3 regions of the Mesorhizobium sp. B2-3-2 genome follow, and region 3 is predicted to be linked to each of the others. Evidence: predicted binding sites of a transcription regulator. Region 3 holds the regulator's gene; each other region holds the start of a gene.
What was found. Region 3 encodes LexA, which represses DNA repair genes until DNA is damaged. Its sites were predicted from a motif close to TGTTCNNNNTGTGTTCNG; they were not measured.
Positions count from the first base shown of each region.

Region 1: FJ964_RS13820 (helicase-related protein) is a predicted target of LexA. The motif match lies at 8,095-8,112, and genes of this name have one in related genera.
Region 2: dinB (DNA polymerase IV) is a predicted target of LexA. The motif match lies at 3,164-3,181, and genes of this name have one in related genera.

Region 1 is NZ_VFWA01000004.1:449,008-458,905, forward strand. Features, by position in the region: gene FJ964_RS13785 (amino acid ABC transporter substrate-binding protein) at 1-6, shown strand, start outside; gene FJ964_RS13790 (ABC transporter permease subunit) at 115-795, shown strand; gene FJ964_RS13795 (amino acid ABC transporter ATP-binding protein) at 792-1,583, shown strand; gene FJ964_RS13800 (patatin-like phospholipase family protein) at 1,692-2,600, shown strand; gene FJ964_RS13805 (CarD family transcriptional regulator) at 2,702-3,283, opposite strand; gene fdxA (ferredoxin FdxA) at 3,651-3,989, opposite strand; gene FJ964_RS13815 (RNA-binding S4 domain-containing protein) at 4,197-4,589, opposite strand; gene FJ964_RS13820 (helicase-related protein) at 4,604-7,927, opposite strand; gene phbB (acetoacetyl-CoA reductase) at 8,642-9,367, opposite strand; gene FJ964_RS13830 (acetyl-CoA C-acetyltransferase) at 9,486-9,898, opposite strand, start outside.
Region 2 is NZ_VFWA01000010.1:44,983-54,880, forward strand. Features, by position in the region: gene FJ964_RS21315 (alpha/beta hydrolase) at 1-583, shown strand, start outside; gene FJ964_RS21320 (alpha/beta hydrolase) at 694-1,452, shown strand; gene FJ964_RS21325 (dihydrofolate reductase family protein) at 1,572-2,159, opposite strand; gene FJ964_RS21330 (helix-turn-helix domain-containing protein) at 2,301-2,717, shown strand; gene FJ964_RS21335 (hypothetical protein) at 2,831-3,067, opposite strand; gene dinB (DNA polymerase IV) at 3,210-4,451, shown strand; gene FJ964_RS21345 (sterol desaturase family protein) at 4,511-5,044, opposite strand; gene FJ964_RS21350 (Gfo/Idh/MocA family oxidoreductase) at 5,331-6,515, opposite strand; gene FJ964_RS21355 (MurR/RpiR family transcriptional regulator) at 6,847-7,734, shown strand; gene FJ964_RS21360 (SDR family oxidoreductase) at 7,805-8,587, shown strand; gene FJ964_RS21365 (mannitol dehydrogenase family protein) at 8,584-9,898, shown strand, end outside.
Region 3 is NZ_VFWA01000001.1:194,809-204,706, forward strand. Features, by position in the region: gene gltX (glutamate--tRNA ligase) at 1-953, opposite strand, end outside; gene FJ964_RS00935 (ComEC/Rec2 family competence protein) at 1,057-3,507, shown strand; gene lexA (transcriptional repressor LexA) at 3,501-4,241, opposite strand; gene FJ964_RS00945 (TetR/AcrR family transcriptional regulator) at 4,707-5,378, shown strand; gene kynU (kynureninase) at 5,381-6,628, shown strand; gene kynA (tryptophan 2,3-dioxygenase) at 6,692-7,528, opposite strand; gene FJ964_RS00960 (AMP-binding protein) at 7,525-9,150, opposite strand; gene FJ964_RS00965 (alpha/beta hydrolase) at 9,317-9,898, shown strand, end outside.

The sequences.
Region 1 (9,898 bases), on a different contig from region 3:
AAGTAATTTACGGCCGGGCCGTTGGCGGCCCGCGCGACATCGCCCGGCGGCGGACCGTTTTGACGGCCCGCCGCCTTTCGCGTGATATACGGCAGTCGCAAGAAGGAGCCTTTCGTGCCGCACTGGCTGCAACTCATGCTGGAATCGTTGCCTTCGCTGCTGTGGGCCGCGTTGATCTTCACGGTACCGCTGACGCTCTTGTCCTTTGTGCTTGGCTTGAGCGTCGGTCTCGGAACCGCGCTGATCCGGCTCTTTGGGCCAATGCCCCTGGTCGCGGTGGCGCGCTTCTACGTCTGGATATTCCGCGGCACGCCGCTCCTGGTGCAACTGTTCCTGATCTTCTACGGCCTGCCCTCGGTCGGCATCCTGCTCGACGCGTTTCCCGCGGCGTTGATCGGCTTCACGCTCAATATCGGTGCCTACTCGTCGGAAATCGTCCGCGCGGCGATAGGCGCGGTGCCAAAGGGGCAATGGGAGGCGGCCTATTCGATCGGCATGACCTGGAGCCAGGCGATGCGCCGCACCATCCTGCCGCAGGCCGGGCGCGTGGCGGTGCCGCCGCTCTCAAACACCTTCATCTCGCTGGTCAAGGACACGTCGCTGGCCGCCGCCATCACCGTGCCGGAAATGTTCCAGGCCGCGCAGCGCATCGTCGCCACAACCTATGAGCCGCTGATCCTCTATGTCGAGGCGGCGATCCTCTATCTGGCGATGAGTTCGGTGCTTTCGGCCTTGCAGACGCGGCTGGAGGCGCGGCTCAACCGCTATGGCGGGTTCCTGGAGGCGCGCTCGTGATCGACCTTGCCAATATCGAAAAGCGCTTCGGCGACAATCTCGTGCTGAAGGGCGTGACGGTTGCCATTGCCGAAGGCAGCGTCACTGCGCTGGTCGGTCCTTCGGGTGGTGGCAAAAGTACGCTGCTGCGCTGCATCAACCTGCTTGAGATCCCAACCTCGGGCACAGTGCGTATCGGCGATCAGGCGCTGGAGTTCCATCCCGGAGCGAAGGTGGCGGCCCGGGACATTCAGCGGCTGCGGCTGCAGACCGGCATGGTGTTCCAGAATTTCCAGCTGTTCCCGCATCGCACCGCGATCGAGAACGTCATGGAAGGGCTGGTGACGGTGCTGAAGTGGCCGCAGGCACGGGCGCGCGAACGGGCACTCGCGCTGCTGGAAAAGGTCGGCATGGCGCACAAGGTCGATGCCTGGCCGGCAACGCTGTCGGGCGGCCAGCAGCAGCGGGTAGCGATCGCCCGGGCGCTGGCGCCGTCGCCAAAGGTGCTTTTGTGCGACGAGCCGACCTCCGCGCTCGACCCGGAACTGGCGCAGGAAGTCGTCGACGTGCTCGGCCGGCTCGCCAGCGAGGGGACGACGATGGTGATGGCCACGCACGATCTGCGGCTTGCTTCAAAGATCGCTCGCGAGGTGGTGTTCCTCGACGCCGGCATCGTCGTCGAAAAAGGCCCCGCGGCGGTGCTGTTCGGCAATCCGGAGCGCGAACGGACAAGGCGATTCATCGCGACGCTAAAGCAGGAAATGGCGGAGAAGGAGGGTGGGGGAGAAGGCGGGAATATCCCTTCGTAGGCCTGCGTTGCCCCTTACTTTGCGGGCGTTGCTCCTTGTGAACCCGCCGCAAGGCACGGTCTGTTATTTCGATGGACGGGAATGCTCACGGGCTGCGATAGTGGGCTGATGGTTCGCGACGTTGCTCTTGTTCTCGGTGGTGGCGGGGCCGCCGGAAATGCCTGGCTGATCGGCATCATCGCGGGCCTCGCCGAAGCTGGTGTCGATCTGACGGAGGCCGCCGATCTGGTGATCGGAACCTCCGCAGGCGCCAATGCGGCAGTGCAGGTGCGCAGCGGCATTCCGCCGGGCGAACTGCTGGCTGCGGTGCTGTCCCCGCTGCCGGTTCAACCGGCCGGACAGAGCCGTCAACCGCCGTTCCCGTCGATGGATAGTGTGTTCGAGCGGATGCGTTCCATTTCTGCCGCCGCTACCTCGGCAGCCGATCTGCAGCGGGCGATGGGCGCATTCGGATTGGAGAGCGATGCCAAATTCGGACCTGAAGTGGCCAAACAGCGGCGCGCATTGGTCGCCGCCAGATTGCCTCGCCATGAATGGCCGGAAAGGCCGATGCTCGTGGTGGCCGTAGACGCGCTTACCGGTGAACTGGCTGCGTTCGACCGCGATTCCGGCGTCGATCTGGTTGACGCGGCCACCGCGAGCACCGCGCTGCCCGGTGCGGGGCCTACGCACAGCATTAATGGCGTTCGCTACATCTCGGGTGGCGTGCGCTCCGCCGATAATGCCGACCTTGCGTCGGGCTATGCGAATGTGATCGTGCTCTCGCCGTTCAGCGGACGGAGCGGGCCGCTACCGGAAGGCCAGTTCGAGGGCCTGCGCAGACCGCCGGGGGCGGACCTTGCAAGCGAGGTCGAAGCCCTGCGCCAGCAGGGCAGCCGGGTGGTGGTGATCACGCCTGACGTCGATTCCCGTGCCGCAATGGGCACCAACCAGATGGATCTGGCGACCCGCATTCCCGCGGCCCGTGCCGGTTTCGCCCAAGGCAAGCAGGAAGCGACCCGCATAACGTTCCTGTGACGATTGCACGCCGAGGGGCGTGCACCAACTTTCCAATATTGCCTGCAACAAAAAACCCGGCGCGAGGCCGGGTTTTTCAGAAACTCATAAGGCGCGAGGCCTCAGGCAGCTTCTTCCTGCTCGGCTTCCTCATTGTCGGCCTTGGCGCCGCGCTTAGGGCCCTTGTTGAGGTTGACCTCGATCAGGCGCACGGCTTCGGTCTCCGACATGCGGTTGACGGCAGCGATCTCGCGGGCCATGCGGTCGAGCGCGGCCTCGTAGAGCTGGCGTTCGGAATAGGACTGCTCCGGCTGGTTGTCGGCGCGGTAAAGGTCGCGAACAACTTCCGAGATCGAGATCAGGTCGCCGGAATTGATCTTGGCGTCATATTCCTGCGCGCGACGCGACCACATGGTGCGCTTGACGCGGGCGCGGCCTTGCACGACCTTCAGTGCGCGCTCGACGTAATCCTCTTCCGACAGCTTGCGCATGCCGATCGAGGTTGCCTTGGCGACCGGCACCTTGAGGCGCATCTTGTCCTTCTGGAAATCGATGACGAACAGTTCCAGCTTGTGCCCGGCCACTTCCTGCTCGTCGATCGAGACGATCTGGCCGACACCATGCGCCGGATAGACGATGTACTCGCCGGTCTTGAAACCGTGACGTGCAGCGGTGGACTTCTTCTGCGGGGTGATCGTTGCCATTACGCCCTGAACTCCTTGTTGTGGGCCGGCGGCGGTGCCGGCTGAACTCGCGCGATCGGGTTACCGATCATTAGCCGCACAACAGATGAACCCACCGGAAAAGCCGGGACCGGCAAACCGCACGATTGCGATCGCCTGGCCCAGATCGCTCTGGTCCGATATGGGATTTTCACCTTTCAGTGATTTGGGGCGTTAGCGCCATAAATCGACGTTGTGTCACCGGCATGTTTCGCTCATGTAACACAAAAAGTCGGAAGAATCAAGGTTTTGCTGCATAAGCGAAGGCCACAGGTCCACGCCGCCTGTCAAGGCGGTTAATAGGCCGTACCTCTTACGCCGCGTCATGCCGGTTGAAACGGCAGCGTTGTCAGTCGCCTTCTCCAGGTTCAGCCGAGAAATATTTCTCGAACTTGCCGGCCTCGCCATCGAAGGCCTTGGCGTCGGCCGGCGGCTCCTTCTTGGCGGTGATATTAGGCCATTTCTCGGCGTATTCGGTGTTTATCTGCAGCCATTTGTCGAGGCCCGACTCCGTATCGGGCTTGATCGCGTCGGCGGGGCATTCCGGTTCGCAGACACCGCAGTCGATGCACTCGTCGGGATGAATGACGAGCATGTTCTCGCCCTCGTAGAAACAGTCGACCGGACAGACCTCGATGCAGTCCATATATTTGCATTTGATGCAGTTGTCGGTCACGACATAGGTCATCGATCTGCTCCGGGACGTCCCGTTTTTGTTGGCTTTTTTTGTGAGGTAACGCCTTTGGCGCTCGCTTGCAAGGGCGGCCATTCCGGCCATGCCGGCCTTGCCGGAATGGAATTCCAACGGGGTCGGCAATGGCGGGCATCGGTCATGTGCCCGGACCGTTGTTCGGCGGCGTGGAAGAACATACATGCTCCCTCCGTGCACCGGCGGTCAGTCGTCGCCAAGCAGGCGGTCCGTCTCGCGGCGCTCCTTCTTCGTCGGGCGGCCGCTTCCGGCCTCGCGCAGCCCTGGGATCGCGTCGGGAGGCGCCTCGCCCGTCGGCGCGGCAGGCGACATGTCTTCGTAGAGCGTGCGTGCCTCCACGGCGGGGCCGCGCCGGCTTCCCGCATCGAGCACCTTCCAGATGAAGATGCGCCGCTCCAGCGTGATGGTCAGGACGTCGCCAGGCTTGACCAGGTCGGAGGCCTGCGCTGCTTTGTCGCGATTGATGCGCACCCGGCCGGCCACGACCAGTTTGGCGGCCAGCGAGCGCGATTTCACCGCGCGCGAGAAGAACAGCCATTTGTCGATACGCTGGCGGTCGGTGGCCATCGGGGCGACCATCGGATCCTGTGCGGCTATTTCTTCAGCTGGTCGCGCAAAGCGGCGAGCTTGGCGAAAGGAGAGTCGGGATCGAAGCGAGCCGGGCGCTCATCGCGCGGTTTTGCCTGAAACGAGGGCTTGCCGCCCTGCGGGCCGCCCTTGCCACCCGGCCGGCCTTCACGGCGGTCGGAACGCTCGCCCTGCGGCTTGCCCTCCCGCCGTTCCCCGCCTTCGCCTTGCGGCCTGGGCTTGAACTTCGAGCGATCGAAACGCGGCTTGCCGGCCCCATCGCGGCGGCCTTCATGGACGGGCCGGGTGCCGGGCTGGCCGCCAGCGGCATCCGCCGGGGCATCGGAGCGCGCCGCCTGGCCGTTGCGCGGACGGGCGCGGTTCTCGTGATGACGGTGACGGGGCCGCTGGTCAAAGCGGCCCTGCCGCCACAACAGGATCGGCTTAGGCTCTTCGGCTTCCGCGGCGGGCACGCCGGCTTCATCCTGTCCCTGTTGGAGAGCGTCGGCGCTGTCACCCCCACCACCGCCGCTTCGCTCCGCGACCTCCCCCGTCGAGGGGGAAGTGAGAGCGTCGGCGCTTTCGGCGGCAGGAGTCTCAAGGACGGCTTCTGCTACAGGCGCAACCTCTTCCGTAGCTTCGGCTGGAGCTTCGGGTTGTTCTTCCGCAACAGACTCGGCCGCTTCCGCAATGGGTTCAGGAATTTCGACGGCGGTCTGGGCAGTCGCAGTTTCCGGATCTTCCGCGGATGTCTCCGCGGCCATATCCGTCGCAGTCGCCTCCGCCGCCTTGGCCTGCTCGGCGCGCGCGGCCTCTTCCGCTGCCAGCTTGGCCGCCACGGCTTCCCGGGCGGCATTGTCCTGCGCTTCCAGCCGTGCCTTGACTTCGACAGCCGGCTTCGGCTCGGCACGGTAGCCAAGACCTTTCAGGATTTCTTCCATGTCATCGGCGGTGGCGCCGAGGATCGACATCATCGGCGGCGTCACCATGAAAGACTGGCCGTCATAGGCGCCATCCGGACGCTGGCCGAGGCCGGGCTTCCAGTTGGTCGCCGGGCGGATCAGGTCGGCCAGCCGTTCCAGAATGTCGATGCGCACGGCGCGGCGGCCGAGATTGCGGTAGCCGGCAAGCTTGTAAAAGGCCTTGTCGAAAGCCGGATCGATGACTACCGAGGTGCGGCCCGATGCCAGCGCATGGACGACGTCGCCGAAGCCGGGCTTATCCTTGCCGTCGTTTTTCAGCGCCCACAGCAACGTCACTAGTCCGGCGGGCGCTGGCTTGATCAGCGCCGGCACGAAGACATGATAGGCGCCGAAGCGCACGCCCAGCCGGCGCAGTGCCGCGCGGCCTTCCTGGTCGAGCGACTTCATCTCCTCGGCGATGTCGCGGCGGTTGATAAGGCCGAAATTCTCGACCAACTGGAAGGCAATGCCGCGGCCGATGCCTGATAGCTGCTCGGCATTCTTCAAATCGACCAGCGGCTTCAGCAGGGATTCGATCTGGAAATTGACGAAGCGCTCGGCGCGCGCGGCGACCTTGTCACGCGCGGGGCCGGTCAGTTGTTCATCGGCCAAAAGAACCAGGCGCGGCTTCAGCGCGTCTTCGCCGGCAACCAGCGTGCCGATCGGCGCGCCGATCCAGCGCAGCGTGCCGTCGGAACCGAGCGCGATGTCGCCATTGGCGCAGGCGCCGAAGCGTTCGGCGCGTGCCTCGAACTCCGCCGCCAGCGCCTTCTGGGCGGCCGCGCGCACGGCCTTGGCGTCTTCGCCGCCAGCGCTCTGATCGGCGGTGAAACGGAATCCCTGCAACTCGCCGACATGGTGGCCTTCGACGAGGACGGTCCCGGTTGGGCTTATTTCGGCTTCAGGCATGGTATTTTCTCTAAGGCGCCGCATGAGGACGGAAGTCCTGCGGTCTACGAAGCGTTTCGTCAACCGCTCATGCAGTGCATCCGACAATCTGTCTTCGATTTCGCGCGTCTTTTCCTGCCAGTGTGCCTGATCGGCCAGCCAGCCGGGCCGGTTCGACACGAATGTCCAGGTGCGGATCTGGGCGATGCGATGCGACAGCGTATCGATATCGCCCTCGGTGGTATCGGCGCGGCGCACCTGCTCGGCCATGTAATTCTCGTCGACATGGCCATGCCTGGCGAGGTCCATGTAGATCGACGCAATGAGGTCGGCGTGCTGGGCCGGCGCTATCTTGCGGTAGTCGGGGAGCGCGCAGGCCTCCCAAAGCAGCGCGACGCGCCTGGCATCGGTAGCCAACGCGCGGATGTCTTCGTCACGAGAGAGATGCTCGAGCGCCTGCGCATCGACTGCCGGCAGCGCACGGGTCAGGCCCTCCACCGGGGCGTTGGTCTCGATCGAGCGCTTCAGCGCGTCGAGGCTGGCGAAGTTGAAACGCGCTGTGCGCCATTGCAGCACCTTCACCGGATCGAAGTCGTGGCTTTCGATCTTTTTGACCAGCTCCTCGTCCAGCGGGTCGACCTGGCCGGTGACGCCAAAGGTGCCGTCGCGCAGGTGCCGGCCGGCGCGCCCGGCGATCTGGCCAAGTTCGGCCGCCGTCAGGTTGCGATACTGGTAGCCGTCGAACTTGCGGTTCTGGGCGAAGGCGACATGGTCGAGATCGAGGTTAAGGCCCATGCCGATGGCATCGGTGGCGACGAGATAGTCGACGTCGCCTGACTGAAACAGCGCCACCTGGGCGTTGCGGGTGCGGGGCGAGAGCGCACCAAGCACGACGGCCGCACCGCCCTGCTGGCGGCGGATCAGTTCGGCGATGGCATAAACCTCGTCGGCGGAGAAGGCGACGATCGCTGTGCGCCGGGGCAAGCGGGTCAGCTTCTTCGAACCGGCATAGGCCAGATGCGACAGCCGCGGCCGCGTCACCACCGAGACGCCCTTCAACAGGCGCTGCAAGATGCCGTGCATGGTGGCGGCGCCGAGCAGCAGCGTCTCCTGGCGGCCGCGCAGGTGCAGGATGCGGTCGGTGAAGATGTGGCCGCGCTCGAGGTCTCCGGCAAGCTGCACCTCATCGATGGCAACGAAGGCGGCGTCGGTCTCGCGCGGCATGGCTTCGACGGTGCAGACCGAATATTTGGCGCCTGGCGGCTGGATCTTCTCCTCGCCTGTGATGAGCGCCACCTTGTGGGCACCGACCTTTTCGCAGACGCGGGTATAGACCTCTCGCGCCAGCAGCCTGAGCGGCAGGCCGATGATGCCGCTTTCATGCGCCACCATGCGCTCGATGGCGAGGTGGGTCTTGCCTGTGTTGGTCGGCCCAAGCACGGCAGTCACGTCGCGACCCGACAGGATCAGCGGCTCGGTGGGTTTCGGACTGATGTTCATCGGCTCGGAAATAAGGCTTTCTGGCCTCTCATTGTCGGGAGCACGCCTCGGGTGGCGCGTATGACAGGCGACACATAGGGATTTCAGACGCGAAGCGAAAGCGGAATGTTCCGCCGTCGGTTCGAAGCCGCCTCCGTCAAACTTCGGTTCGGCTGCTGATTAAGGGTTGGAACGAGTCTGGAACGAATCGGCGACGAATCGCTGACTCGCCCGGATTCAGGTTTTGTTCACGGCTAGATGTGGAGTTTTGGCTGATGACTCTTACCACATGCTGAATCACGGAATTGGCCCGTTTCATGCTAAGGGAGAGTCGCCGTTAACTTTTGCCGGCAAAGCCGTTACGCAGCCCCGCCTGCTTCATCCAAGCTTATGAAATTATTGACTTTTCTTAAGAGGAATTAACGGTTTGACGGGCGATCCCGGCTGCTCTCGTTAACATTGCGGCCAAACATGGAACGAAAGGGTTACGAATCGGCGATGTCGGCATTTTCCCTGTTTGTTCACGACAAGATGTAGTGTTGCGCACAGGTTTTCCACCGACAATGCACAGCTTGTCCATGCAGTTTTGCACACTCCCCGCTGGCGCCATTAACCTTTGCGTGCCGGATTGGAACAGCAGACCGACAGCCATCATCGAACGGCGTCACGGACATGCGAAGCGGACGGCGAACGAGCCCTCCTTCAAATCGGCACCGGAAAGCCGGCAGTCCGGTCTCAGGCGAAGTACTGGCCGCCATTGGCGGTGATGGTCGATCCCGTGATGAAGCCGGCGTCCTCGGAGGCGAGGAAGACGACGCAACGCGCGATCTCCTCCGGCTCGCCGAGGCGCCCGACCGGGATTTGCGGGATGATGCGTTCGTTGAGCACCTTCTCGTCGATCGCCCGGACCATTTCTGTGGCGATATAGCCTGGGCAGATGATGTTGACGGTGATGCCCGCGCGGGCCCCTTCCTGGGCCAGGGCCTTCGAGAAACCGATGTCGCCGGCCTTGGCCGCGGAATAGTTGACCTGGCCGGCCTGGCCCTTCTGGCCGTTGATGGAGGAGATGGTGATGACGCGGCCGAACTTGCGGTCGCGCATGCCGCTCCACAGGGGATGCGTCATGTTGAAAACGCCTGAGAGATTGGTGTCGATGACCTCCTTCCACTGCTCACGCGTCAGCTTGTGGAACATGGCGTCGCGCGTGATGCCGGCATTGTTGACCAGCACCGCGACCGGGCCGAGATCGGCCTCGACCTGCTTGATGCCGGTGGCGCAGGCGTCGTAGTCGGCGACCGACCATTTATAGGTCTTGATGCCGGTCGAGGCCGTGAACTTGCTCGCCGCCTCGTCATTGCCGGCGTAATTGGCGGCAACCGAATAGCCGGCTTCCTTCAGCGCCATCGATATTGCCGCGCCGATGCCGCGCGATCCGCCCGTGACGATTGCAACCTTGGTCATGCGTTCCCTCCCTTTGGTCGGGAGAGTGAATGGGGAGCAGCGAATAGCGGCAGGGATCAGATAGCCCGTTGCGCTGACGCCGTTCTTCCCTATTCGCTACTCCCCATGCTCTTCTCTTTTAGAGCGCTTCGACGCACATGGCGACGCCCATGCCGCCGCCGATGCACAGCGTGGCGAGACCCTTCTTGGCACCTCTTCGGCGCATCTCGTGGACCAGCGTGTTGAAAATGCGCGCGCCAGAGGCGCCGATCGGGTGGCCGATGGCGATGGCGCCGCCATTGACGTTGACGATCGAGGGATCCCAGCCCATGTCCTTGTTCACCGCACAGGCCTGCGCGGCGAAGGCCTCGTTGGCCTCGATCAGGTCGAGATCACCGACTGACCAGCCGGCCTTTTCCAGCGCCTTTCGCGAGGCGGGAATCGGGCCGGTGCCCATGATCGCCGGGTCGACGCCTGCGGTCGCCCAGGAGACGATGCGCGCCAGCGGGGTGATGCCCCGCCTGGCAGCTTCCGCTTCGCTCATCAAAAGCG
Region 2 (9,898 bases), on a different contig from region 3:
GCTGAAAATCGACCAGGTCGATCTGGTGACGCACGACATCGGCAACATGGTCGGCTACGCGTTGGCCGCGCAATATCCGAAGCGTGTCACCAGATGGGTTGTCATCGACGCGCCCCTGCCGGGCATCGGCGACTGGGACAAGATCAAGCAAACCCCGCTTTTGTGGCACTTCAACTTCCGTGGCCCCGACATGGAGCGGCTGGTGAAGGGCCGCGAGCGCATCTATCTCGATCGCTTCTACAACGAGCTTTCCGCCGATCCCCGAAAGATCGACGAGGCGACGCGCGCCCACTACGCCAAGCTTTATGCCAGGCCGCATGCCATGCATGACGCTTTCGAACAGTTCAAGGCATTCGATCAGGACGCCGCCGACAACCAGGCGATGCTTTCCGCCGGCGGCAAACTGCCCATGCCGGTTCTGGCCGTCGGCGCCGAAAAATCGGCGGGCACCACGCAGGCAGACATTCTGCGGTTCGTCGCCGCCGATGTGACCGGAGCCATCGTGCCCGCCTCGGGCCATTGGATCATGGAAGAAAACCCGGATGCAACGGTCAAGCTCATCGCCGACTTCCTCGCCAAGTAGCAGCCGCTTCCGGAGATTACCCGGGGGCTTTGCCGTCATCGATCTCGTGAAACGAAGCCGTACGGCTTGCTCCTCGCAAGGGCGCTGTCGGCGCAAATGGGAGACTTTCTATGTCGGTATCGGATTTCCTGGTTCTGGGAGCCACGGCTGTAATGGCTGCGGCGGTACCTGCATCGACCGCCAATGCCCCGAAGAAAACGGTCGTGCTGGTCCATGGCGCCTTCGCCGACGGCTCGAGCTGGAGCAAGGTCATTCCATTGCTGGAAGCCAAGGGGCTCAATGTGGTGGCGGTGCAAAACCCGTTGAGCTCGCTTGCCGCCGACGTCGACGCGACCAGACGTGTTATCGATGCCCAGCCGGGACCGGTCATCCTGGTTGGCCATTCTTGGGGCGGTGTCGTCATCAGCCAGGCGGGCGTGAACGACAAGGTCAAGGCGCTGGTCTACGTCGCCGCCTTCGCGCCGCCGAAGGGCGTCTCCATCAACGATCTTGGCAAGGGCCAGCCGGCGCCATGGGCCGGTTCGCTGCAAGCCGACAGCGCCGGTTATCTCCGGCTGACCCCCGAGGGCGTCGCCCGACACTTCGCGCAAGACCTCCCGGCGGTCGAAATCAGCTTGATAGCCGCCACCCAGGGACCGGCTTTCTCAGGGATCTTCGATGAAAGGCTTGAGGCCGCCGCCTACGAAACCAAGCCGAGCTGGTACATAGTCGCCAAGAACGACGGCATGATCCCACCGGCAGCCGAGGCCGCCATGGCCAAGGCGATCGGCGCCGAGGTGACCGAGCTATCGACCGGCCACGTCCCGATGCTCTCCAGGCCGCGAGAAGTCGCCGATGTCATCCTGGCGGCGGCGGACGCGTTGAAATAGCCAAGAACCGTCCCATCGCATGCTCTTTCGTCGCACCGCGACTGTCGCACCTGAAGACGAACAGACGCGGCCAAGGGACTCCGCCGAAACGGTTTTGGCGCAGGGCCTACGCCACCCTGTCACCCCGCTGGCGCGTATCGGCTCACCACCATACCGCAGGCATAGGATTTCGAGCCGAGCAGCCGCAATGTCCGGAACCCGCCTTGGTCGAAGATGCGGCGTCCGGCGCCAAGCACGGCCGGGTTGATGAACAGCTGGAACTCGTCGACCAGCCCGGCCGCGATCAGCGCCGAGGCGAAGCCGGCGCCGCCGAACACCGCGATGTCGCCGCCCTCGCCGGCCTTGAGCGCGCCGACCTCCCGCGGCAGGTCGCCGCTGACCACTGTCGTGCGCTCCCATCGCGAGGCCTTGAGCCTGTCGCTCGGCACCACCTTCTTCGCCTCGACGATGCGCTGGGCAAAAGCATAGAACGGGTCCCTGGGAAATTTCTTGGCCGCATTGCCCCAATGGGTGAGGTAGCCTTCCTCGGCCATCTTGCGGCTCAAGACGATGGTATCGATGCCGGCGAAGACGGCGTTGAAATCCCGTTTCAGCTCCTCGTCCCAGGCGCTGTCGTCGCCCCATTCCCAGAGCTGCCAGCGATGATCCGCGTCGGCGCCGACAAAACCGTCGACCGACATCTGCATCTGCAGGATCAGCTTTTTCATTATGGTTCTCCCTGGTCAAAGGCCGAGCGGCTCGTTTTACCCGCTCGGCCGGCACGGCTGCCGATGGCTTACATTTGGAACTATTGACCTGAGATGAAAATGCTGTCAATAGTAAAGCGATTTAAAAATGGAACCATGCACATGTCGACGCGGGACCGGTCCGGCTGCCCCATCAACCTGTCGCTCGAACTGCTCGGCGACCGCTGGACGCTGCTCATCATCCGAGATCTGGTCTTCGCCGGAAAAAAACACTTTCGCGAATTCCTGCAATCCGACGAGGGCATATCCTCGCGCACGCTGGCCGAGCGCCTCCAGACATTGCAGGACGAAGGCATCCTCACCCGCAGCGGTGATCCCACGCATGGGTTGAAGGCGATCTATCGCCTGACCGAGGCCGGCATCGACCTTGTGCCCGTGCTGGCCACGCTCGGCGCCTGGGGCAGCAAGCACCGCAAGGCCGACGACCATCTGGCAAGGATCGCCGATAAGCTCGCTGCCGGCGGGGAACCGGCGCTGGAGCGCCTGAAGCAGGCGCTGCGAGCGGAGCATCTCGGTTAATGGATGCCGCCCAAGGCGGCCTCGAGACAACGACACGCATAGGCAACACGCGTTGAAAGCGTGTGACGGCCCTCTGTTCGGAATAGCGCTAAAACAAGCACGCCGGCGACGAGCTATGGCGTGCGCAAAATGTCGGCGCCCGCCTGCTCATCGAACAGCACGGCACAGCCGCATTGCAGCGCGACTTCACTCAATGCATTCGCAACCGTTTCGTCGGCCGAGACGAAATCGCCGGTCAGCACCCGCAATTCCTCCACGGCCCTGGCCATCGACACCAGCCGCCCGGCGGCGCGGTCGGTCGAGCAGGCGTTGACGACGCAAACCAGATCGATCATTTCAAAGTTGCCCATGCCAGCCTCCGCATGCAGCTCCCTTCGGCCCGTCAACGCGATTGTGAGCGACAATGTTCCGGCAGATCGCGACCTTGCTTGACAGCGAGCAATGTTTGTTCTCTTTATGTTCCATATCGTACAACGTGGCGAGGAACCGGGGATGGAGCCCACCATCCTGCATGCCGATCTCGACGCTTTCTATGCCTCGGTCGAGCAGCTTCTCGACCCGTCGCTGCGCGGCAAGCCGATCGCGGTCGGCGGCGGCGTCGTGCTCGCCGCCTCATACGAGGCCCGCGCTTTCGGCGTGCGCGGCGGCATGCCGGGCCGCAAGGCGCGCGAGCTCTGCCCGCAGCTGATCTTCGTCGGCGGAAATTTCCGCGACTACCAGCGGCTCGGCGACGCCGCGATGAAGGTGCTCGACGATTTCACGCCGCTGGTCGAGCGCATCTCCATCGACGAGGCCTTCGCCGATGTCGCCGGTTGCACGCATCTGTTCGGACAGCCGCGGGAGATCGCCTCGACCATTCGCCGCCGCGTGCGGAGCGAACTCGGCCTGCCGATCTCGATCGGCGTCGCACGCACCAAGCACCTGGCCAAGATCGCCTCGCAGGTGGCCAAGCCCGACGGACTGGTGGTGGTCGAGCCCGGCACCGAGATCGCCTTCCTGCACGACCTGCCGGTCTCGCTGATGTGGGGCGTCGGCCCGGCGACCAAGGCGCGGCTGGCCGAGATCGGCGTCGAGACCATCGGCGAACTAGCCAGGACGCACAGCGGCGCGCTGGCGCGGCTGCTCGGCCCCGCCGCCGGCGAAAAGCTCGCCGCCTTGTCGTGGAACCGCGACCCGCGCAGATTGGAAACACATCGCCGCGCCCATTCGGCCGGGGCCCAGTCGGCGCTTGGCCGCAAGCCGGCGCTGGAAAGCGTCTACATCCCCGTCCTGCTGCATCTGGCCGACCGCGTCGCCAGCCGGTTGCGCGCCAAGGCGCGCCCCGGCCGCACGGTGACGGTGCGCGTGCGCTTCGCCGACCTCAGCGCCGTCACCCGCTCGATCACATCTGACCAGCCGATCTCGGCGACGGTGATGCTGGCCGAGATCGCGACAGGCCTGGTACGGGGCGTGCTTGCCGATCATCCGCATGACAGGACGATTTCGCTGCTGGCGATCTCCGTCTCGCATCTGGAGGAAAGTGCCGAATTGCAGCTCGAACTGCCGCTCGGCCTCGCCGACGAAAAGCGCCGCCCCGGCACCAGGAAGGGCCTGGCCCGCTTCGGCGCCGACCGCGCCATCGACAAGATCCGCGAGCGCTTCGGCAAACAGGCCGTCGGCTACGGCACCGTGGCGCTGGAGGCGGCCCGTTCCGTGCCCGACGAGTTCAGGGAATTGGCGCAGAAGGAATTGTGAACGGGAATGGCTGTCTCGTCCGTCAGACCTGCGCTGCCCGAATGGCACACCTCTTTGCTTCAGAGGCGCATCGTGCCGAAGACCCGATCCCAGAACAGCGACGTCACGCCGTAATTGACGTTTTCGTCGACATGATGATGCAGCGCGTGGCGGCGCTTCAGCGTGTAGAGATAGCTCGGATGCCTGGGATGCCAGTGATGGATCATGTGGTGGATGCTGATGTACCAAAGGTAGCCCAGCATCAGCCCGCAGCTCGCCGCGCTGGCGACCGCGAAATCCGAAGCCATCCATATGGGGAAGAACGCGACAAGCGCATGCACGCCGAGGCTGAGCCAGGTGGGCGTGCCCACCGGACTGCGCTCCTCGACGTGATGGCGGTCGTGCAGATCCCTGATCCAGGGAATGTGGTGAAGGACGAACCGGTGCATGACGTATTCGATCAGCGTCCACAAGCAGAGACAAGCGATGACCGTGGCCAGCCAGCCCGGCGCACTTTCTTCTCCGGCCTCGAGCAGTCCGGCGACGGCGAGTACGACGATCGCCAGCGGATACACCACGAAATCGCTATAGTATCCAACGAGACCGAGTTCCATCGGGACCAAGCCTTCAACGCCGAAGAAGCGATGAGATTGCCGAACGCGCGCGCGAGAAGCAACGCGGATGTACCTGACATAGCGTCGCAATCACCTCGCGCAAGGTCCGCGGCAACGATTTGGAAGCAGTCAACCGGCTGCTGCCCTCGAAACCAGCCTCGCAACGAACTGAAAAATGGCGGAACTCAGCGTGGTCCCGAATGGACAGCCAACTCGTGATCGCCGTCAACAGCGCGGCACCGTCGACGTGGCCGCGATGGCGTGCTTCGCGTCCGATGGCACGCCCTCACCCGAAGCTTGCCGCCGTCCACGCCCCATCAGCCGCGTTCGACTCCACCGCCGCGGCGACGAACTTCACGCCGCGCGCACCGTCGACCACATCGGGCACCTGCGCCGCCCGGGCCGCATCGACGGCAGCGCCAGAGCGATGCGCGCGGATGATGTCGGCGGCGTCGCGGTAGAAATTGGCGAAGGCCTCGATATAGCCTTCGGGATGCGCCGCCGGCATGCGCGACACGCGCCGGCTTTCCTGCGTCGAGCCATGGCCGCCGCGCACGAGCGTGCGGGTTTCCTCGCCATATCTGGAGAAACGCAGTTCCTCGGGCCGCGTGCCCGACCATTCGAGCCCGGCCTTGTCGCCATAGATGCGCACGGAGAGATCATTATAGTGGCCGGGCGACGTCTGGCTGGCCAGGATCGTGCCGCGTGCGCCGCCCGCCCAGCGCACCAGCACATGCGCGTTGTCGTCGAGCCGCCGTCCCGGCACGGCGGTGAACAGGTCGGCCGACACCGTCTCGGCCTCGCGGCCGCTGATGAAACTCGCCAGATTGAAGGCATGCACGCCGATATCGGCCAGCACCGCCGATTGTCCGGCACGCGCCGGGTCGGTACGCCATTCCGCCTGCTTCTGGCCGTCGGCATCGATCGGCCTAGTCAGCCAGTCCTGGATATAGGCGCCGTGCACGGAGACGATGCGGCCGAGTTCGCCCGCCGCCACCATCTCGCGCGCCTGGCGCACCATGGCGTAGCCGGTGTTGTTGAGGGTGACGACGAAGCGGCGATTTTTCTCCCGCGCCAGCGCGACCAGCGCTTGCGCCTCGCCCAGCGTCGTCGACAGCGGCTTGTCGCAGATCACATCGATGCCGGCTTCGAGAAAGGCTGTCGCGACCGGCGCATGCAGGTGGTTGGGGGTGACGATGACGACCGCCTCGATGCCGTCCGGGCGCGCAGCCTCCGCCTTTGCCATCATGCGGTAATCGGCATAGCTGCGCTCGGGCGCGATGCCGATCTCGGCGGCCGAGGCGGCGGCGTTCCCGGGGTCGGACGATAGCGCCCCGGCCACCAGCGCGATCTGGTCGTCAAGCCGCATGGCGAGGCGATGCACCGCGCCGATGAAGGCGCCCTGCCCGCCTCCCACCATGCCGACGCGCAAACGCTTGCCCGCCGATCCGTCGGATGTCGCATAGACCATGCTGATGATTCCTCCCGATAGTTTGTTTGCCCAGCACCCACTGTCGAGTTCTGTGGCGCCCCCCTCTGTCCTGCCGGACAACTCCCCCTCAAGGGGGGAGATCGGATGTCACGCCGGCTTTCGCCAATTGCCGGCGTTGCATGAAAGGCGTCGCGGTCGACGCTTCCAATCTCCCCACCTGTGGGGGAGATGTCCGGCAGGACAGAGGGGGGCGCCGTAGAGCGCTATGGTTGAACAGATCGAACTTCTTCGCTGCAGAACGGCTATCACCTTCGAACAGGATTTCCAATTTTCATATTGTAAAACGATCGTATCGCGCTAGCCTGAAATCATGAGCGGGGCGCGCAAAACATCCGGACGGTCCAGTGCCGACGAGGCGGCGACCCGCAAGCGCGGGCGCTCGCTGGCGGCGCTCGGCCATATCAAGCCGCAGACTTATGAGGAACTGCGCGCGGTGCTGTCGTCGGGCACGGTCCATTTCCCCAAGCGGCTGCGCCAGGTCGCGATCTTCCTGTGGCAGCATCCGAGCGATGTCGCGCTCGGCACCATCGCACAGGTCGCCGCGCAGGCAGGGGTGCAGCCTTCGACGCTGGTGCGCTTCGCCCAGATCTTCGGCTATGCCGGCTTTTCCGATTTCCAGGGCCTGTTCAAGGACCATGTCAAGGCGTCCTGGCCGGAGGGACGTGGCGAGCAGCGGACCGAGCCCAACGCCGACCTGCATTTCCTGCGCGGCATTGTCGGTGCCTCGCAGGCCTCGCTCGGCCGCATCGAGGCCGGCTTCGATACGGAGAGCTTCGAGAAAATGGTGGCGCTGCTTTCGGCCGCCGAGCTGATCTATGTCATCGGCTCCAAGCGTGCCTTTCCCGTCACCAGCTATCTCTCGCTGACCTTGTCGCAGCAAGGCGTGCGCAATGTGCTGGTCGACAATGTCGGCTCCACCGCGCTCGACCAGGTCGGCTGCATCGGCGGACGCGATGCGGTGCTGGCGGTCTCCTTCAGCCCCTACAATTCGATCACGCCCGACCTCGTCGCGGTCGCCCATGAGAGGCGAGCGCGGATCGTCACCATCACCGACAGCACTTTTTCTCCGCTGGTCAAGTTCTCGGACACCTGGCTGGAAGTGGTGGAACAGGACTTCGCAGGCTTCCGCTCGCTGGCGGCGTCGCTCGCCGTCGGCATGGCTTTGGTCCATGGCGTCGTGGCCCAACGGGCAGAATGATCGCGCGGTTGACTAACGAGAACTGACATTCCATATTTCCAGAAATAGAAACTTTGTTCCGGGAGGAGGAATGGAGCTTCAGCTCGACGGCAAGATGGTGCTGGTCACCGGCGCGACGCAAGGCATCGGCCGGGCGGTCGCCCAATCGCTGGCGCGTGCCGGCGCCGGCGGCCTGCTGGTCACCGGCCGCGACAGGACGCGCGGCGACGCCGTCGCTGCGGACCTTTCCCAAACCGGCACGCCGGCACACTTCGTCGCCGCCGAGCTTTCCGACCCGGCAGCCCCTGCCCTTCTTGCGCAAGCCTGCATCGACCGCTTCGGCCGCATCGACGGCCTCGTCAATGCCGCCGGCCTGACCGACCGGGCCTCCTTCCTCGATGCTACCCCCGAGGACTGGGCCTCGCTGTTCGCCGTCAATGCCCGCGCCCCTTTCTTCCTCATGCAGGCGGCGATTGCCGACATGCGGAAGCGGGGCCAGGGCGGCGCGATCGTCAACATCCTGTCGATCAACGCCCATTGCGGTTCGCCCGAGCTCGCCGTCTATTCCGCCACCAAGGGCGCGCTGGCGACGCTGACCAGGAACGCCGCCAACGCCCACCGCTTCGACCGCATCCGCGTCAACGGCATCAATGTCGGCTGGACCGATACGCCCGCCGAGCGCGTCATGCAGGCCGAGACGCTCGGCCACGGCGCGGGCTGGCTCGATGCCGCCAACGCCGCGCAGCCCTTCGGCCGGCTGTTCTCGGCGGAGGACGTGGCCAGGCTCGCCGTCTTCCTTCTCTCCGACGCCGCGGGACCGATGACCGGCGCGCTGATCGACCAGGAACAGTGGGTGATCGGAGCCAACCGGTGAGCACAGCCGCGCACGAGACGCTCGGTCCGGCCCTGTTCGGCCGCCTGCCGGCGACGGTGCAAAGGCCCGGCTATGACCGTGCCTTACTCCAGGCCGGCATGGCGCACCTCGGCGTCGGTGCCTTCCACCGCTGCCACCAGGCCGAATACACCGACGACCTCCTGGCGCGGAGCTTCGGCCGCTGGGGCGTGGTCGGCATCAACATCCGTCCGCCGGCGCTCGCCGATACGCTCGGCCGTCAGGACGGGCTCTACACCAGGCTCATCCGCCAGGATTCCCATGTCGAGGCCCGCGTCATCGGCAGCATCGTGCGCGTTGTCGACAGCCAGGCGGGCGCTATGCCCGCGCTCGAAGTGCTCTCCTCCCCGGACATCGAATTCGTGACGCTGACCGTGACCGAAAAGGGCTACTGCCATGTCCCGGCCAGCGGCGCGCTCGACCTCGACCATCCCGACATCGTCCACGATCTCGCAAACCCGCTGACGCCGCGCAGCGTGCCCGGCATTCTGGCGCGGGCGCTGGAGCAACGCATGGCCACGCACGGCCGGCCGCTGACGCTGCTCTCCTGCGACAACATCCCGGCCAACGGCACAATCCTGGAAAATGTCGTGCGGACTTTTGCCGAACGGCGCGGCAACGGCCTTGCCGGCTGGATCGCGGCCAATGCCGCCTTCCCAAGCGCCATGGTCGACCGTATCGTGCCGGCGAGCACGCAGGCCGATCTCGACGGCGTCGAGCAGCTTTTCGGCTATCACGATGGAGCCGTCGTCGCAGGCGAGCCGTTCCGGCAATGGGTGATCGAGCAGAAATTCGCCGGCCGCACGCCGCGCTGGGACCTGGTGGGGGCAACCTTCGTCGACGACGTCACGCCGTTCGAGCATCTCAAGATGCGTGTGCTGAACGGCGCCCAGACGACGCTCAGCTATCTCGGCGTGCTGGCCGGCCTCGAACACACTTCCGATGCGATGGCGGACCCGCTGCTGTCAGCCTTCGTGCGCCGCATGCTCGTCGAGGAGACTCTGCCAACGTTGAAGCCGGTGCCCGGCATGGACCCATCAGCCTATGTCGAGCAGAGCCTTGGCCGCCTGAAGAATACCGCGATCCGCCACCGCAACCACCAGATCGCCACCGACGGCTCGCAAAAGATCGTTCAACGCCTGCTCAACCCGATCCGCGATCGGCTGGGCGAGGCAAAAAGCATTGCGCTGCTGTCGGTATCCGTCGCCGGCTGGATGGCCTATCTGATCCAGGCCTCATCCCGGTTCGGCCGGCGCTGGCCGGTGTCGGACCCCTATGCCGGCAAGATCGCTG
Region 3 (9,898 bases):
CCCATGCGGCGCATATGGACGCCGTTCAGCGCCTCGAGCTTGGCGAAATCGAAGCGGGCGGCGCCCTTATTCACGTCGCCGATATCGAACCAGGCGATCATGTCCTGGATCGACATGATCTCGTCGTCGCCGTGGCTCCAGCCGAGCCGAGCCAGATAGTTCAGCAGCGCTTCGGGCAGGTAGCCCATGGCGCGGTAGGCCTCCACGCCCAGCGCGCCGTGCCGCTTCGACAGCTTGGCGCCGTCGGCGCCGTGGATCAGCGGTATGTGCGACATTGAAGGCACATCCCAGCCCATGGCGTTGTAGATCACGGTCTGGCGAGCGGCATTGGTGAGGTGGTCGTCGCCGCGGATGATGTGGGTGACGCCCATGTCGTGGTCGTCGACGACGACGGCATGCATGTAGGTCGGATTGCCGTCCGAGCGCAGGATGATGAAGTCGTCCAGATCCTTGTTGGGAAAGCGCACGTCGCCCTGGACACGGTCATGCACCACCGTCTCGCCCTTGGTCGGCGCCTTGATGCGGATCGCGCCCTTGACGCCGGGAGGCGCCTGCGAAGGGTCGCGGTCACGCCAGCTTCCGTCATAGCGCGGTGGCAGGCCCTTGGCCCGCGCCGCCTCGCGCATTGCCTCAAGCTCAGCGGGGGTCTCGTAGCTGTAGTAAGCCTTGCCCATGCGCACCAGCTCCTCGGCCACCTCGCGATGGCGCGGCGCGCGCTCGAACTGCGACACCGCCCCGCCATCCCAGGAGAGGCCGAGCCAGGTCAGCCCATCGAGAATGGCGGCCGTTGCCGCATCGGTGGAGCGCTCGCGGTCGGTGTCCTCGATGCGCAGCAGCATCGTACCGCCGGTGTGCCTGGCATAGAGCCAGTTGAACAGCGCCGTACGCGCGCCGCCAATGTGCAGGTAGCCGGTGGGCGAGGGGGCAAAACGGGTGACAACCTTGTCGGACATACAACTCTCGGGAAACGTCTGGAGTGGGGTGCGGATCACGCGCACTTTCGCGCGCCGCGCGTTCATGTAGCATAGGGTGTCGAGGGCGCAAGGGGCAGACCCGATGGCTGGAGCGGGCCGGGCCGCGGAGGAAGGCGACGACGTCGTTGCTGGCGTCAGCGAACGCTCGCTTTTTGCCATGCCCGCGCCGGTCTCATTGCCGCTGGCGCCGCCGCCCTTGCAGCAGCCGGGCAAGTCGCTGCCGCCGGATGTTTCCGCGCCGCCTGGCGTCCCTGCTGTCCGCGCGGCCTCGCGCCTGCGCCGGGAGTTCGGTCGTGCTTCATGGCCTCGCCTGCGCAACGGAGTGGCCAGAGCCGCCGAGCTCGAACTCGATCGGGGCGTAGCCTTCCTGCTGATACCGGTGTTCCTGGCATGCGGATCGGTGGCCTATTTTTCGCTGGCGGCGGAGCCGGGCTTTGCCAAGCCTCTCGCGATCGCGATCCTGATGGCGCTGTGCGCGCTCGTTTCGCGCTCATGGTCGAAAACCCATCTGTGCTTCATGGCGGCGCTGTTGTGCGCGCTCGGCATGCTCGCCGGCAAAGTCGAGACCTGGCGGGCGGGAACGCGGATGCTGGGCTCGGAAATCTCCACGCAAATCACCGGCCGCGTCGTTTCAGTCGACCAGATGGAGACCGGTCGCATCCGGCTGACCATCGACGTGACATCGACCGCACGGCCGAAACTACGCTACGCGCCGGAGCGCGTCCGCCTTTCGGCGCGCAAGGTGCCGGCTGAGGTGACGGCCGGCTCGCTCGTGACCGGCTATGCCAAGCTGTTGCCGCCGACCGGGCCGGTGCGGCCGGACAGCTACGACTTTTCCTTCGACAGCTACTTCGCCGGCATCGGTGCCAGCGGGTTCTTTCTCGGAAATCCCAAGATCGTCTCGGCCGATGATAGGCCGCTGTGGGCCGCCCTTTCAGCCGCCATCGAGAGTGCTCGTGAAAGCATTGCCGACCATATCAGGGACAGCATCGGCGGCGCCGAGGGCGAGATCGCCGCGGCGCTGATCGTGGGCGTGCGCGCCGGGATTCCCGACGAAATCAACGAAGCGATGCGACGCACCGGCATCTACCACATCATCTCCATTTCCGGGCTGCACATGGCGCTGGTCGCCGGCACCGTCATGGGGCTGCTGCGTGGTGGCTTCGCGCTGTTCCCGAACTTTTCCTCCCGCCGGCCGGTCAAGAAATACGCGGCCGCGGCGGCACTTTTCTCGATCGCCGCCTATCTCGTCATTTCGGGCGTCGTCGTTGCCGCCGAACGCAGCTTCATCATGCTGGCGGTGATGCTGATCGCCGTCCTGTTCGATCGGGCGGCACTCACCATGCGCAATCTGGCTATTTCGGCGATCGCCGTCATCGTGGTGTCGCCGCACGAGGTGGTAGGGCCGAGCTTCCAAATGTCGTTCGCCGCCACCGCGGCCCTGGTCGGCGCCTATGCCGGCTGGTCGGATCGCAAAGCCGACAAAGCGCGGACCCCGCCGCCGCAACGGACCTTGCCTGGCCTCCTGACGCGAAAATTGCTGCTGGCGACAGGTGGGCTGGCGATGACCTCGATCATCGCGGGAAGCGCCACGGCGCTTTTCGCCATCTGGCATTTCCAGCGCGTTTCACCACTCAGCCTGTTCGCCAATCTTGCAGTCATGCCGATCGTTTCCGTCGTGATGTTCCTTGCGGTTGCCAGCGCGCTGCTGATGCCGTTCGAGTTCGATGGACCATCCCTTTATCTGATGGGCAAGGGACTGACCATGATGATCGCCATATCGGGATGGATCTCGCAACGCTCGCCGGTCGACGCGGTCGGGTTGATTTCGCAGCAATCCGTCCTTCTGGTCGCGATCGCCCTGGTCATCGCGACGATGGCCACGACATGGCTGCGGCTGGCGGCACTTCCCTTCGCGCTCGCCGGCCTGTTGACCGTTTCGGACACGCGCACGCCGGACGTGCTGATTTCGGAGGATGCCCGCCTGGTGGCGCTGCCGATCGGCGGCGGCGAGCTCGCGATCAACCGGGCGCGCCCGAACGAATTCACCGTCGACAACTGGAAACGCGCGCTGAAATCCGAAACCATAGTTGCGCCGGAGCTGTTCGACAGCGGAGACCGACAGTTCGACATCTTCGATCCTGCGCAACTTCCGGCGGGAGCGCCTTTCTATTGCTTCACCGGCCTGTGCATGGCCCGGCATCCCTCCGGGGCGATCATCGCGCAGGTGGAGGATCGCAAGGATGCCTGGAGGGCCTGCGCCTATGCGGATCTGATCGTCATCGACGACCCCCGGGGCTACGACCCCTGCCACAATCCGCTGGTTCTCGTCATCACCAAGCGGCAGCTCGCTCGGAACGGAAGTGCCGCCGTCTTCTTCGACCAGCAATCGGCGACGGCACCGGCCCAGGCCAGCTTTGCCGTCGACAGGCCATATCGCCCCTGGCACGAACAGCGAAAATTCTCGCGCGAGGCACGGGGACTGCCGCCCTACCGCAAACCCGAAAAGCCCAACGCCGAACCCGCTCAGTAGCGCCTGATCAGTCCGACCAGCTTGCCTTGCACCTTGACCCTGTCCGGTCCGAAAATACGTGTTTCATAAGCCGGATTGGCAGCCTCGAGCGCAATCGAGGCGCCCTTGCGACGGAAGCGCTTCAGCGTCGCTTCCTCCTCGTCGACCAGGGCCACGACAATCTCGCCGGGACTTGCGGTGTCGGCGTTGCGGATGATGACCGTATCGCCGTCGAAGATGCCGGCCTCGATCATCGAATCGCCCTTGACCTCCAGCGCATAATGCTCGCCGCCCATGATCATGTCCGGCGGCACCGAGATGGAATGCGTCTGATGCTGGATAGCGTCGATCGGCACGCCGGCCGCGATACGGCCCATGACCGGGATCGAAACCGCTGAAACCGCGTCGTCGTCATTGCCGGCGGCGGGCAGGCGCGAGGGCGCCGCCGGCTTGATCTGCCTGTTAAGGCCGCCCTGTCCAAGGCTGCCCTGGATGACGCTCGGAGAGAACTTCTTTGCCGCGTTAAGACCCGGCGCGATCGAATCCGGCAGGCGCAGCACCTCCAGCGCGCGCGCCCGGTTCGGCAGGCGGCGAATGAAGCCGCGCTCCTCCAAAGCCGTGATCAGCCGATGAATTCCCGACTTGGAGGCGAGGTCCAGCGCTTCCTTCATCTCGTCGAAGGACGGCGGAATGCCGCTTTCCTTCAGCCGTTCATGGATGAACATCAAGAGTTCATGTTGCTTGCGCGTGAGCATGGCGGCCCCCAAAGGCATTGCACGAAGGGTCTGGAACCAGAATCAGAAAACAAACCCAGAACAAACACTATCTGTTCCAGTTGTGTTCCGCAACCATTTAAAGTTTAATGAATTTGTTAAGGCGGCGGAAACGAAAGGCCCTCCCGCAGCCAGCATCCTGCCAGCGCGGTCTGTCGTCAATGCGCTCTCAGCCTCTTTGAAACTATTTTGGTTAATGGCCTGTGGCCCGGCCGATCTCCACTCTTGGTACAAGCCTGCAAACCGTGTGGCCGGCAGGTGCCGGCTGCCTTTTGGGGCGGATCAAAATCTCCGCGGCTCGTGAACGAAACGAAACCAAAAAGCCAACTTCCTGCCGGAAAGCGGCCAGGCATCACCGAATGCGACGGGCTGCGTTCGTTCGCTCCTTGCTTCCGGCTCGCTTGACTAAACCGTATAACAATGTACGGTTTTCGAAGAGGGACACCAATGACCACGCCGAAGCAGGCCGCGCGACGTGAACGGATAGAGGAGGCCGCCTATGCGGTGCTCCGGGAAACCGGCTACAAAAGCGCCTCCCTGCTTGCCATCGCCAAGCGGGCATCGGCCTCGAACGAAACCCTCTACAACTGGTACGGCAACAAGCAGGTCCTGTTTCGATCCCTGATCGAAGCCAATGCGGGAGAAGCAAGGAAGCTGCTGGAGGACGCCCTTCGCCAGGCGCGCGATCCTCTCGAAACCCTGAACTTGCTCGGGCCAGTCCTGCTGACCCTTGTGACGGGCGACAAGGCGGTGGCGCTCAATCGCGCCGCAGCCGGCGACGTCAACGATACAGGCACGCTTGGCCAGTCGATCGCGCAATTCGGCCGCAATACCATAATGCCGCTTGTTGGCGACCTGCTTCGAACCGCAAGTCGGGTCGGCCTGATCGCCTGTGACGATCCTGCCGAAGCCGCCGACATCTACGTCCGGCTTTTGATCGGCGATCTCCAGGTTCGCCGGATCGTCGGGGTGCTCGAGGAGTTGCCTCGGCCGGAAATCGAGCAAAGATCGAACCGGGCGTTCACCCTGTTTTTGCGCCTCTATGCGGCCAGCCCTTGCCCCGGCGGCAAAACGGCCGGCCCGTTTCCGGGGCGCTCTTCTCACCGAGGAACATCGTGACCATGAGCAAAATTCCCGATCTCGCAGCGATCGAGGCAATGGACACCGCGGATCCGCTGCGTGCCATGCGTGACCGCTTCACCTTGCCTCAAGGGGTGATCTATCTCGACGGCAATTCGCTCGGCGCCGCTTCGCCCGCCGTGTTCGGCGAGCTGCAGCAGGCCGCCACGCAGGAGTGGGCGCAGGATCTGATCCGCGCCTGGAACACCGCCGGCTGGTTCGACATGCCGGTCGAACTCGGCGACCAGCTCGGGCGCCTGATCGGGGCCGCCGCCGGCCAGACGGTGGTCTGCGATACCACCTCGATCAACATCTACAAGGTGCTGCATGCGTCACTCGGGATGCGGCCGGACAGGTCGGTCATCGTCGCCGAGGGGGACAGCTTTCCGACCGATCTCTATATGGCCGAGGGCGTTGCCTCGACGCGGCCGGGCACGGTGCTGCGGCTCGAGGGCGTCGATGCGCCGACCATAGAAGAACTGATCGACGAGCAGGTCGCGGTCATCCTGGTCAACCACGTCAACTACAAATCCGGGCAGCTGCGCGACATGGCCGCGCTGACGCGCAGGGCGCATGATGCCGGCGCGCTGATCGTCTGGGATCTCTGCCATACCGCCGGCGCCCTGCCGGTCGAGCTCGACCGTTCGAACGCAGATTTCGCCGTCGGCTGCACCTACAAATATCTCAATGGCGGCCCGGGTGCCCCGGCCTTCATCTACGCGGCCGAGCGCCACCATCGCGATGTCCGCCAGCCGCTCAGCGGCTGGTGGGGCCATGCGCGGCCTTTCGCCTTCGAACAGGGTTTTGCTGCCGGCACAGGCATCCGCCGGTTTCTGTGCGGCACGCAGCCTGTCCTGTCGATGCGCGCGCTCAAAGGGGCGCTCGATGTCTGGAACGACGTCGACATGGCAGAGGTGCGCAGGAAGAGCATCGCATTGACCGATCTGTTCATCCAGCTCGTCGAGGCAAAATGCGGCGTCTACGGCCTCGAACTCGAAAGCCCGCGCGACGGCAATGAGCGCGGCAGCCAGGTGTCGTTCCTCCACCCGCATGGCTATCAGGTGATGCGGGCCCTGATCGAGCGCGGCGTGATCGGCGATTTCCGCGCGCCATCCACAATTCGCTTCGGCTTCACGCCGCTTTATGTCGGCTATGTCGATGTCTGGCAGGCGGTCGAGGTGCTGGAAGACATTTTGCGCACGGACGCCTGGCAGGAGGCGCGTTTCGCCGTCAAGGCGGCGGTAACTTAAGAGCCTGTCGCTCAGAAAAGCGCAGCGGTTTCGAGATAACGATATGCACTCGGCAAAGCTACGTCAGAGCCGGGTGCGAACCTTCCACAGCTCCGGGAACAACTCGACCTCCAGCATCTTCTTCAGATAGGACGCGCCCGATGTGCCGCCGGTGCCGCGCTTCATGCCGATGATGCGCTCGACCGTGGTGACGTGGTTGAAGCGCCAGCGGCGGAAATAATCCTCGAAGTCGACCAGCTTCTCGGCGAGTTCGTAGAACATCCAGTAACGCTGCGGGTCGCGGTAAATGGTCTGCCAGGCGACCAGGACCTCTTCGTTCTCGGTCCGCGTTTCGCGCCAGTCCGTGCGCCTTGCGTCGGCGCCGATGTCGAAGCCGTTGCGGGCGAGCAGCAGCAGCGCCTCGTCGTAGAGCGACGGCTGCGCCAGGATCGCCTCCAGTTTCTCGCTGAGGTCCGGCCGATGCTTGTGCGGCCCGAGCATTGCGAGGTTGCGGTTGCCGGCCATGAATTCGATGGCGCGGTATTGCCAGGACTGGAAGCCCGAGGACTGGCCGAGCGCATCGCGGAATTCGGTGTATTCGCTGGGCGTCATCGTGCGCAGCACGTCCCAGGCATTGTTGAGCTGCTCGAAGATGCGCGCGACGCGCGAAAGCATCTTGAAGCTCGGTTCGAGACGGTCGGCGCGGATGGAGCGGATTGCGGCGCCGATTTCGTGCAGCGCGAGCTTCATCCAGAGTTCCGATGTCTGGTGCTGGATGATGAACAGCATCTCGTCATGGGCTGACGAAAGCGGCTGCTGCGCCTCGAGCACCTTTTCCAGATGCAGATAGTCGCCGTAGGACATGCGCTCCTTGAACGACATTTCCGCGCCCTCGGTGGAAGGGTCGTAGGGCTTGCTCAATTGATCTTCTCCGCGCGCAGCCGGAAGCGCTGGATCTTGCCGGTTTGCGTCTTGGGCAAAGCGGCGATGAATTTTACCGAGCGCGGGTATTTGTAGGGCGCGATCGTGGCCTTGACGTGGTCCTGCAGGCGCTTGACGGTCAGCGCGTCCGGCGCCACGCCTTGCACGAGCACGACATGCGCTTCCACGATCTGGCCGCGTTCGGCATCCTCGGCTCCGACCACCGCGCATTCGGCGACATCGGCATGCGCCAGCAGCGCCGCTTCGACCTCGGGGCCGGCGATGTTGTAGCCGGCACTGACGATCATGTCGTCGGAGCGCGCGGCGAAGTGGAAGAAACCGTCCTCGTCCTGCCAGAACGTGTCACCGGTGAGGTTCCACCCGTCGCGGACATAGTCGCTCTGCCTGGCATCGGCCATATAACGGCAGCCGGTCGGTCCCCGCACCGCGAGCCTGCCTGCGGTGCCGCGCGGCACTTCACGCATTTCGTCGTCGACGATGCGCGCCTGATAGCCGCCAACGGCCTTGCCGGTGGAAGCGGGCTTCATGTCGTCAAAGCGGTTGGAGATGAAAATATGCAGCATTTCCGTGGCGCCGATGCCGTCGAGGATCGGCTTGCCGGTCTTCTCAGTCCATTCCTCGAAGACCGGCGCGGGCAAGGTCTCGCCGGCTGAAACCGCGACCCGCAGCGACGATAAATCGGCCCCTTCGTCCATGGCCTTGAGCATTGCGCGATAGGCGGTGGGCGCGGTGAAGGAGATCGTCGCTTTGTAGCTTTCGATGATGTGGACCATGTTGGGCGGCGTGGCCTGTTCCAGCAGCGTCGCCGCGGCGCCGAAACGCAGCGGGAAGATGGCGAGCCCGCCAAGGCCGAAGGTGAAGGCCAGCGGCGGCGAGCCAACGAAGATGTCGTCCGGCTTCACCTGCAGGATCTCGCGGGCGTAGGCGTCGGCGATGATCAGGAGGTCGCGGTGAAAATGCATCGTCGCCTTCGGCACGCCCGTCGTGCCCGAGGTGAAGCCGAGCAGGGCGACGTCGTCGCGCCCGGTCTGCACCGCGGCAAATGTCACGGGTTTGTCGAGGGCTGCGCGATCGAGTTCGGCATCGTGGTTGGCAGTACCGTCGAAACCGATGACCTGCTTGAGGAACGCGCTGTCCTTGGCGCAGGCGGTCATCTCGTCCATCAGCCTGGTGTCGCACAGCGCTGTGGTGATTTCGGCCTTGTCGACGATCTTGGCCAGTTCGCCGGCGCGCAGCATCGGCATGGTGTTGACCACGACGGCGCCGACCTTGGTGGCGGCCAGCCAGCAGGCCACCATTGCGGGGTTGTTGGCCGAGCGGATCAGCACCCGGTTGCCTGGCTTGACGCCGTAATTCTCGACCAGCGCATGCGCCAGCCTGTTCGTCCAGTCGGACAATTCCTTGTAGGTGCGGCGGCGGCCATTGCCGATCAGCGCGGTGTGGTCGCCGAGGCCTTTCTCGACCAGCCTGTCGGTCAGTTCGACGCCGGCATTGAGCCGCTCGGGATAGTCGAAGCCGTCGAGCAGGAAGTCCGGCCACTGGTCGGGCGGCGGCAGGTTATCGCGCGTGAAGGTATCGATATGCGCTGATGGCCCAAGCATTTTCGGCTGCCCCTGTCTGCCTCACGCCCATCGCTGAACAGGGCACAGGATCGCACCAGTCGAAATTTGTTTCAAGCCTAAAATGTTTTGCTCTGGGAGCATTGACGTTGCCGCTGTCGATGGCCATTGCTAGCGCTGAAACGATGCCGTCCGGGGGAGGGTGCCGATGCTCGAACATCGCATTGCCGATTGGGACAATGCCTACGCCAATGGCGCCAACATCGCCGGCAGCGATCGCTGGCCGGCTGCATGGGTCGAACCAGCGCAGGCATTTCGCGATGCGCTTGCGGCAAAGGGCAGGGCTCAGCTCGATATCGCCTATGGCGACAGGCCGCGCAACCGGCTCGATCTCTTCCTTCCCGCCGCCATGCCCAAGGGGCTCGTCGTGTTCATTCATGGCGGCTACTGGCTGGAGTCCGACAAGGATACCTGGTCGCATCTCGCCAGGGGCTCGGTTGACAGCGGCTTTGCCGTGGCGATGCCGTCCTATACGCTCTGCCCCGACATACGCATCGCCGGCATCTCCCACGAGATCGGCGCGGCGATCGGCACGGCGGCGGCGATGGTCGGGGGACCGCTTATGCTGACCGGGCATTCGGCCGGCGGCCATCTCGCCAGCCGCATGGCGACGACGTCCACGCCCCTGGCAGCCGACGTGGCAAGGCGCGTACGCCACGTCGTTTCGATTTCAGGCCTGCACGACCTGCGTCCGCTCATGCGCACCGGCATGAACGCGGCGCTGAAAATC